2 linked regions of the Tunturibacter gelidoferens genome follow. The protein of the gene in region 1 interacts with the protein of each later gene in a pairwise test. Links are inferred from orthologs where the notes say so. Each region holds a gene or a part of one and is shown in the gene's direction. Other genes may lie near its edges.

Evidence for each region.
Region 2: the proteins of aceE (region 1) and nth interact in binary tests that used the Escherichia coli proteins (3 or more experiments, as listed by UniProt). The link is inferred for Tunturibacter gelidoferens from one-to-one orthologs.

What each region holds. Positions count from the first base shown.
Region 1 is NZ_CP132938.1:3,993,371-3,996,913, forward strand. Bases 100-3,327 are described here. They hold aceE (pyruvate dehydrogenase (acetyl-transferring), homodimeric type), read left to right. Parts: upstream 100-451; coding sequence 452-3,127; downstream 3,128-3,327. Other genes in these bases: argJ (bifunctional glutamate N-acetyltransferase/amino-acid acetyltransferase ArgJ), read left to right, coding at 100-226; RBB81_RS17435 (thiamine pyrophosphate-dependent enzyme), read left to right, coding at 3,212-3,327. Outside these bases: more of argJ, read left to right, coding at 1-99; more of RBB81_RS17435, read left to right, coding at 3,328-3,543. UniProt on the Escherichia coli protein: Component of the pyruvate dehydrogenase (PDH) complex, that catalyzes the overall conversion of pyruvate to acetyl-CoA and CO(2).
Region 2 is NZ_CP132938.1:3,866,366-3,869,602, forward strand. Bases 269-3,190 are described here. They hold nth (endonuclease III), read left to right. Parts: upstream 269-1,287; coding sequence 1,288-2,094; downstream 2,095-3,190. Other genes in these bases: RBB81_RS16925 (DedA family protein), read right to left, coding at 269-396; RBB81_RS16930 (chlorite dismutase family protein), read left to right, coding at 467-1,282; RBB81_RS16940 (class I SAM-dependent methyltransferase), read left to right, coding at 2,176-3,099; RBB81_RS16945 (uroporphyrinogen-III synthase), read right to left, coding at 3,096-3,190. In the rest of the region: more of RBB81_RS16925, read right to left, coding at 1-268; more of RBB81_RS16945, read right to left, coding at 3,191-3,237. UniProt on the Escherichia coli protein: DNA repair enzyme that has both DNA N-glycosylase activity and AP-lyase activity. The DNA N-glycosylase activity releases various damaged pyrimidines from DNA by cleaving the N-glycosidic bond, leaving an AP (apurinic/apyrimidinic) site.

The sequences.
Region 1 (3,543 bases):
CGTGGTGTTCGATCCAGCGCTGGTGAATATCACGATCGGGGCGCAGCCGGTGTTTGAACTTGGGGTGCGGTCGGCTGCTTTCCAGGAGAGCGCTGCGCACGCGGAGATGCAGGCTCGGGACTACACGATCATGATGGATCTGGGGTTGGGCGAGGCGGAGTGCCGGTTTCTGACTTGCGACCTGACGGAAGAATATGTGCGGATTAATGCGGATTATTCGACTTAGAGATGCTGTCCTGCCGGACGGGCCACTGCGCGTGGGGCGGTCACTTCGTGACATGTATACCGCTTTGCGTGGCGCTCCCGCTGGTCGCGAACAGGATCTTGATTCCGACCAACGGGAGGACCGCGCGAAGCAGTAAAAAGGCGTGTGAACGCCTCCGGCAGGACCAAGGTTTTACGTTTTAGCGTAAGCCTTATATCGTTATAAGCGTGGGAGCAACGAAGACCTATGACAACGAAACTGGAAGAAGCCGCCAAGCAGGACTTTACCGCAGAGGTCTCCGAGTGGATTGAGGCGTTTGATGACGTCGTTGCCGCAGACTGGGAGCAGGGGTCGGAGTTGCTGGAGGCTCTGCGGAAGCGCGCGCATGAGGCCGGAGTGCCGACGCCGAGCGAGCTGACGACCCCCTATCGCAATACGATTCCAAAGCATGACGAGCTGCCATACCCGGGCGACAGAGCATTGGAGCGCCGAGTAGAGAGCCTGATTCGCTGGAACGCGATGGCGATGGTGCATGGTCAGAACAAAAAGGACGCCGGGATTGGTGGACATATCTCGACGTACTCGTCGCTAGCTACGTTGCTGGAGGTTGGGTTCAATCACTTCTTTCATGCGAAGTACTCCGTCGGTGGGCAGGAGCAGCCGGGAGACTTTGTTTACTTTCAGGGCCATGCTTCGCCGGGAGTGTATGCGCGGGCTTATCTTGAAGGGCGTTTGGATGACGAGAGGTTGAAGAACTTTAGGCATGAGCTGAGAGAGACGCCGGGGTTGAGCTCGTATCCGCACCCGTGGCTGATGCCGAACTTCTGGAACTTCCCTACGGTATCGATGGGGATCGGACCTTTGAATGCGATCTATCAGGCGCGGTTTATGCGGTATCTGGAGAACCGGAAGTTGATTGAGCAGACCGACCGCAGGGTGTGGGCGTTTGTGGGCGATGGCGAGACGGATGAGGTTGACAGCCTTGGTGCGATCTCGGTGGCCGCTCGCGAGAAGCTGGATAATTTGATCTTCGTCGTCAATTGCAATTTACAAAGGCTTGACGGCCCGGTGCGTGGGAACAAGCGGATCATCGATGAGTTGGAGGGCGTCTTCCGCGGAGCTGGGTGGAACGTCATCAAGGTGATCTGGGGTTCGGATTGGGATGCGTTGTTTGAGCGCGACCACACCGGATTGCTACTGCGGCGGATGGAAGAGTGCGTCGATGGCGAGTACCAGACCTTCAAGGCGAAGGGCGGGGCTTACCTGCGCGAGCACTTCTTCGGGAAGTATCCGGAGCTGCTTGAGTTGGTGAAGGATATGTCCGATGAGCAGCTTGGTTTATTGCATCGCGGTGGCCATGACCGGACGAAGATCTACAACGCTTATAAGCGCGCGGTGGAGCACAAGGGCGGCCCGACCGTGATTCTGGCGAAGACCGTGAAGGGGCATGGATTGGGCTCGGCGCAAAGCAGAAACGCGACACACTCGGAGAAGAAGCTGGCCGATGATGGGCTGGCGGCGTTTGTGAAGCGGTTTGAGATTCCGATTCCGGAGGAGGCGGCGAAGTCGGGTACGCCGTATCGGCCGGCGCAGGACTCTCCCGAGATTGTTTACATGCAGGAGCGCCGCAAGGAACTCGGTGGATATCTGCCGACGCGTGAGGTGCCGAAGATCAACTTCAAGGCTCCGGGGCTGGAGTACTTTGGCGAGTGGACGGCGGGCTCGAACAAGCGTGCCGTGTCGACGACGATGGGCTTCGTGAGCATACTGCGACACCTGATGAAGGACCCGGCGATTGGCAAGTTGATTGTGCCGATTGTGCCGGATGAGGGCAGAACGTTTGGGCTGGAGTCGGCGATTCGGCAGGTGGGAATCTATGCGCCGGAGGGGCAGAAGTACAGCCCGCATGATGCGGATATGCTGCTCTACTACCGAGAGGATAAGGATGGGCAGATTCTGGAGGAGGGGATTACGGAGGCGGGGTCGATGGCCTCGTTTACCGCGGCGGGCACGGCGTATGTGAACTACAAGGTGCCGGCAATTCCGTTCTACATGTACTACTCGATGTTTGGATTTCAGCGCATCGGGGATATGGTGTGGGCGTTTGCGGACTCGCGCGGCAAGGGCTTTTTGATGGGCGGTACGGCTGGGCGGACAACGATGCTTGGCGAAGGGTTGCAGCATCAGGATGGGCACAGCATCGTGCTCGCGAGCACGGTGCCGACCTGCGTGACGTATGATCCGGCGTTTGTGTATGAGCTGGCAGTGGTGATTCAGGATGGCATCAGGCGAATGTATGAGAAGGGGGAGGACTGCTTCTACTACATCACGATGTACAACGAGGATTACGCGATGCCCGCGATGCCGGAGGGTTCGGCTGCGGGTATTCTGCGCGGGATCTACAAGCTGAAGCCGGCTGCCGGTGAGGCGACGGTGCAGTTGTTTGGCAGCGGGCCGATTCTGAATGAGGTGCTGCGAGCGCAGGAGATTCTTGCTTCGAAGTACAACGTGCATGCCGATGTCTGGAGCGTGACCAGCTATACGGAGTTGCGGCGGGATGCGCTGGCGGTGGAGCGATGGAATCGGCTGCATCCGGCGGAGAAGGAGAAGGTGCCGTATGTGCTGCAGGCACTGGGGAGCTCGGCTGGGCCGATTATTGCTACGAGCGACTACATGAAGTCGGTGCCGGATCTGTTGTCGCCGTGGCTGCCTTCTCGGCTGGTGACGCTGGGGACTGATGGGTTCGGGCGAAGCGATAACCGCGAGCATCTGCGGCGACACTTTGAAGTGAGTGCTGAGGCGATCGTTGGAGCTACGCTGTCGAAGCTCGCTCGCGATGGCAAGTTCAAACCGAAGGCGGCGCAGAAGGCGTTGGCTGAGCTGGGGCTGGATGTCGAAGCGGTTGATCCGGCGCGTGCCTAGCAGCTTTTGAAGCGCTTTGATTGCGATGAGGGTTCCTTGTGGGAACCCTCTCGTTTTGTAACTTGAAGTGTTACGGAGGGTTTGTTGAGCGACGCGGGGCTGTACGAGAATCCATTGGTGCCGAATAAGAAGTTGCTGCAGATGTATAGCGTGATGGCCGACGCGAGAGCTCTGGACGAGCATATTGCTGGAATGCAGAAGGGTGTGAAGGCGCGGCGACGGCTGGAGTCTACTAAGGGGCAGGAGGCTTGCCGGGTGAGCACCGCTCTCGAGCTCCTACCGGGCGATCTGGTGAGCGACTCGCAGGCTGGCGTGGTGATGGATCTGATCGCGGGGGCGCAGTCGAAGGCGCAGATCGACTCGCTGTTAGGGCGGGTGGTGGAGTTTCACGCAGGAAAGATCGACGGAGCGAGGCT
Region 2 (3,237 bases), 130 kb from region 1 along the record:
AACGCCCGCGGGAAAGGCGATGAAGGTGCGGACGATGGGGAGCATGCGTCCGATGAGCACGGTGATGGAGCCGTATTTGGAGAAGAAGTGGTCGACGAGATCGAGGTCGCGACGGCTGAGGAGCATCATGCTTCCGTAGCGTTCGACCATGGGGCGTCCGCCTTTTGCTCCAACCCAATAGGCTGGGATAGAACCGAGGTTTGAGGCTAGCGATGCGATGGTGGCGAGGATGATGAGCTGCAGCTGCGTGTGCGCGAGAGCGTAGCCTGCGAGCGGCATGATGACTTCGGAGGGTATCGGGATGCAGGCGGATTGGATCGCCATGAGGAGGACGACACTGGCGTAGCCGCCGCTGGCGATGGCTCCGACGAGGAGTGCAATGATCTTCTCTGACATGTAGTTGCAGTATACGAGGTGAGGGTTTAGTTGGGATGAGCTAGCATGGAAGAGTCAGGAGATTTGCGCCATGTCGAATACCGTTACCGAAGCAGGAACCTCGATCGCTACTGAAACTAAAGGTACTGAACCGAAGCAGACTGGCAGACCGGCGAGCAGCTATGGGGCAGCGCCACACGATCCGTCGAAGCCGCCGGTGAAGCGGCAGATTGTGTGCTTCAGCTTCTACAAGGTGATGCCGGAGTGGCGGAGATTGCCGGCGGAGGAGAAGGCGGCGCATAAGGCTGCGTTTGCCGAGGTGCTGGCGAAGTGGAATAAGCCGGGAGAGTTCGTGTCGTTGACGTACTCGACGATTGGGACGCGCGGCGATGTGGATATGTGCGTGTGGTCGATTGGGTATGGTGTGGACGAGCTGAACCAGATGCGGAGTGAGTTGATGCGGACGCCGCTGGGTGGATATTTGAACTCGCCGCATAATTTTCTGGCGATGACGAAGCGGTCGCAGTACCAGATCGATCGGCCGGATGAGAGCGAAGGCGAAGGGCGTGGAGCGATTCGTCCGGGTGGGCAGAAGTACATCTTTATTTATCCGTTCTGGAAGACGAGGCCGTGGTATCTGCTGTCGGCTGCGGAGCGGAAGCGGCTGATGGATGAGCATATTCGGATTGGGTTGATGTATCCGCGTGTGAAGTTGAATACTACGTACTCGTTTGGGATCGACGACCAGGAGTTTGTGGTGGCGTTCGAGACGAACTTTCCCGAGGACTTTCTGGATCTGGTGCAGCAGCTTCGGGAGACGGAGATCAGCTTGTATACGCTTGAGGACACACCGATCTTCAGTTGTGTGCGGGTTCCAGCGGCTGAGATGCTGGATCGTCTGGGCTAGAGCGAATGGCAAAGACGATTGTGGTTCGGACGGGAACGCCGGCAAAGCAACCTCGTGGTGCGAAGAGTGAAGCTGTGGTTGGTGCGAAGGCTCGCGCGATTGCGAAGTCCGAGCCTGTTGCGGCAAAGAAGAAGGATGGGAAGACGCGGAATCCGTTGGCGCCGGAGCGGGTGGCGGCGATTCTGGATGCTCTGCGGAAGACATACCCCGGCGTGGTGTGTGCGCTGAATCATAGAGGTGCGTGGGAGCTGACGGTGGCTACGATTCTGTCGGCGCAGTGCACGGATGTTCGGGTGAATCTGGTGACTCCGGCGTTGTTCAAGGCGTTTCCTACTCCGAAGGCGATGGCTGCCGCTTCCCTGCCCGAGCTTGAAGAGTTGATTCGGACGACCGGATTTTTCCGCAATAAGGCGAAGTCGATTCAGGGGGCGGCGCGGGTGGTTGTCGAGAAGTTTGGGGGTAAGGTGCCTCAGACGATGGAGGAGATTCTTACGCTTCCGGGGGTGGCTCGGAAGACTGGGAATGTGGTGTTGGGCTCGTGGTTTAACATTGCGGTTGGCGTCGTTGTGGATACGCATGTTATGAGATTGTCGCGACGGCTGGAGTTGGCTGGAACTACACCTGGGTCGACGGCGCCGGAAAAGGTGGAGCGGGATCTGATGAAGATTATTCCGCAGGATCGTTGGATCGCATTTTCGCATGAGCTGATTCATCATGGGCGGCAGATTTGTGTGGCTCGCAAGCCGAAGTGTGTGGACTGTACGCTTGAGAGGCTGTGTAACTCGCGGGATAAGACGTGGAGCTCGCACTAGGCGTGAGGAGTTTTTTCGAAGTTTGATCAATGTTGAGTGTTTGCGATCGGTGCGATGAGGAGTTTTATTGTGGGAGAGAGAGTGACGTTGGAACAAGGAACTGTAACTACCGGCTCGTCACTGCAGCGATGCCCGTTGTGTGCCGGCAGCGACATAGAAGTTCATCTGGAGGCAACGGGCGGTGCACTCGCTCATGACGCGCTTGGCTCTTCGCGGACCGACGTTGGCCACGGCAAGGTGCTGCGCTGCAGGGGATGCGGGTTTGTCTTCTCAGAGTTTCGTCCAGCCGACGAGGAGCTTCATACGCTGTATCGCGAGATGAATCCTACGGTGTATGAAAAGGAGGCGCAGGGGCGTCTAAAGACAGCGCAGCGGCACCTGAAGATGGTGCAACGACACATCGCAGGCGGCAGGCTGGTGGACGTGGGCTGTGCCTCTGGCTCGTTCCTGAAGGTTGCAGCCGAGGCTGGATGGACGGTCACTGGAGTTGAGCCTTCGGAGACGCTTGCCAACTATGCGAAGAAGTTGCTGGATGGCCGCGGCGATGTTCATTGCGCGACGCTGCAGCAGGCGAAGCTGCAACCTCAATCTTTCGATGCTCTGACGCTTTTCGATGTGCTGGAGCATGTGACCGATCCGCTGGCGTTCCTTACCGAGTGCGCGTCGCTGTTGAAGCCTGGGGGGTATCTGTTTGCGAACGTTCCTGACATCAGCAGCCTGCAGGCTCGCGTGCTGGGTGGTCGATGGCCGCTGCTTCTGGCCGAGCACCTGAACTACTTCGACCGAACTACGTTGAAGCGGTGCGGAGATGCAGCTGGACTGCGATGGATCGCCTTCGATCGGCGACCGGCTTCGTTTACGGTTGAGTATGTGCTATACCGTCTCTCTCAGCATGGGATACCGGGGAGCAGTCTGGGTCATCGCATGGTGCAGGAGAACTCGTTGGGGAGTATGTGCATTCCGGTTTACCTGGGCGAGACGTTTGCTGCGTGGGTGCGCGCTTAGACGGTTGATTCAAAGCAGGAGCTTAGGGACTGTATGAGGGCGGGGATGGTAGGTTCGGTGGCTTCTGCAGTTGGGGAGTAGCCGAGGTCGCGGAGGGTTCGGCTGGTGATGGGGCCGATGGAGGCGAGGGTGATGTTG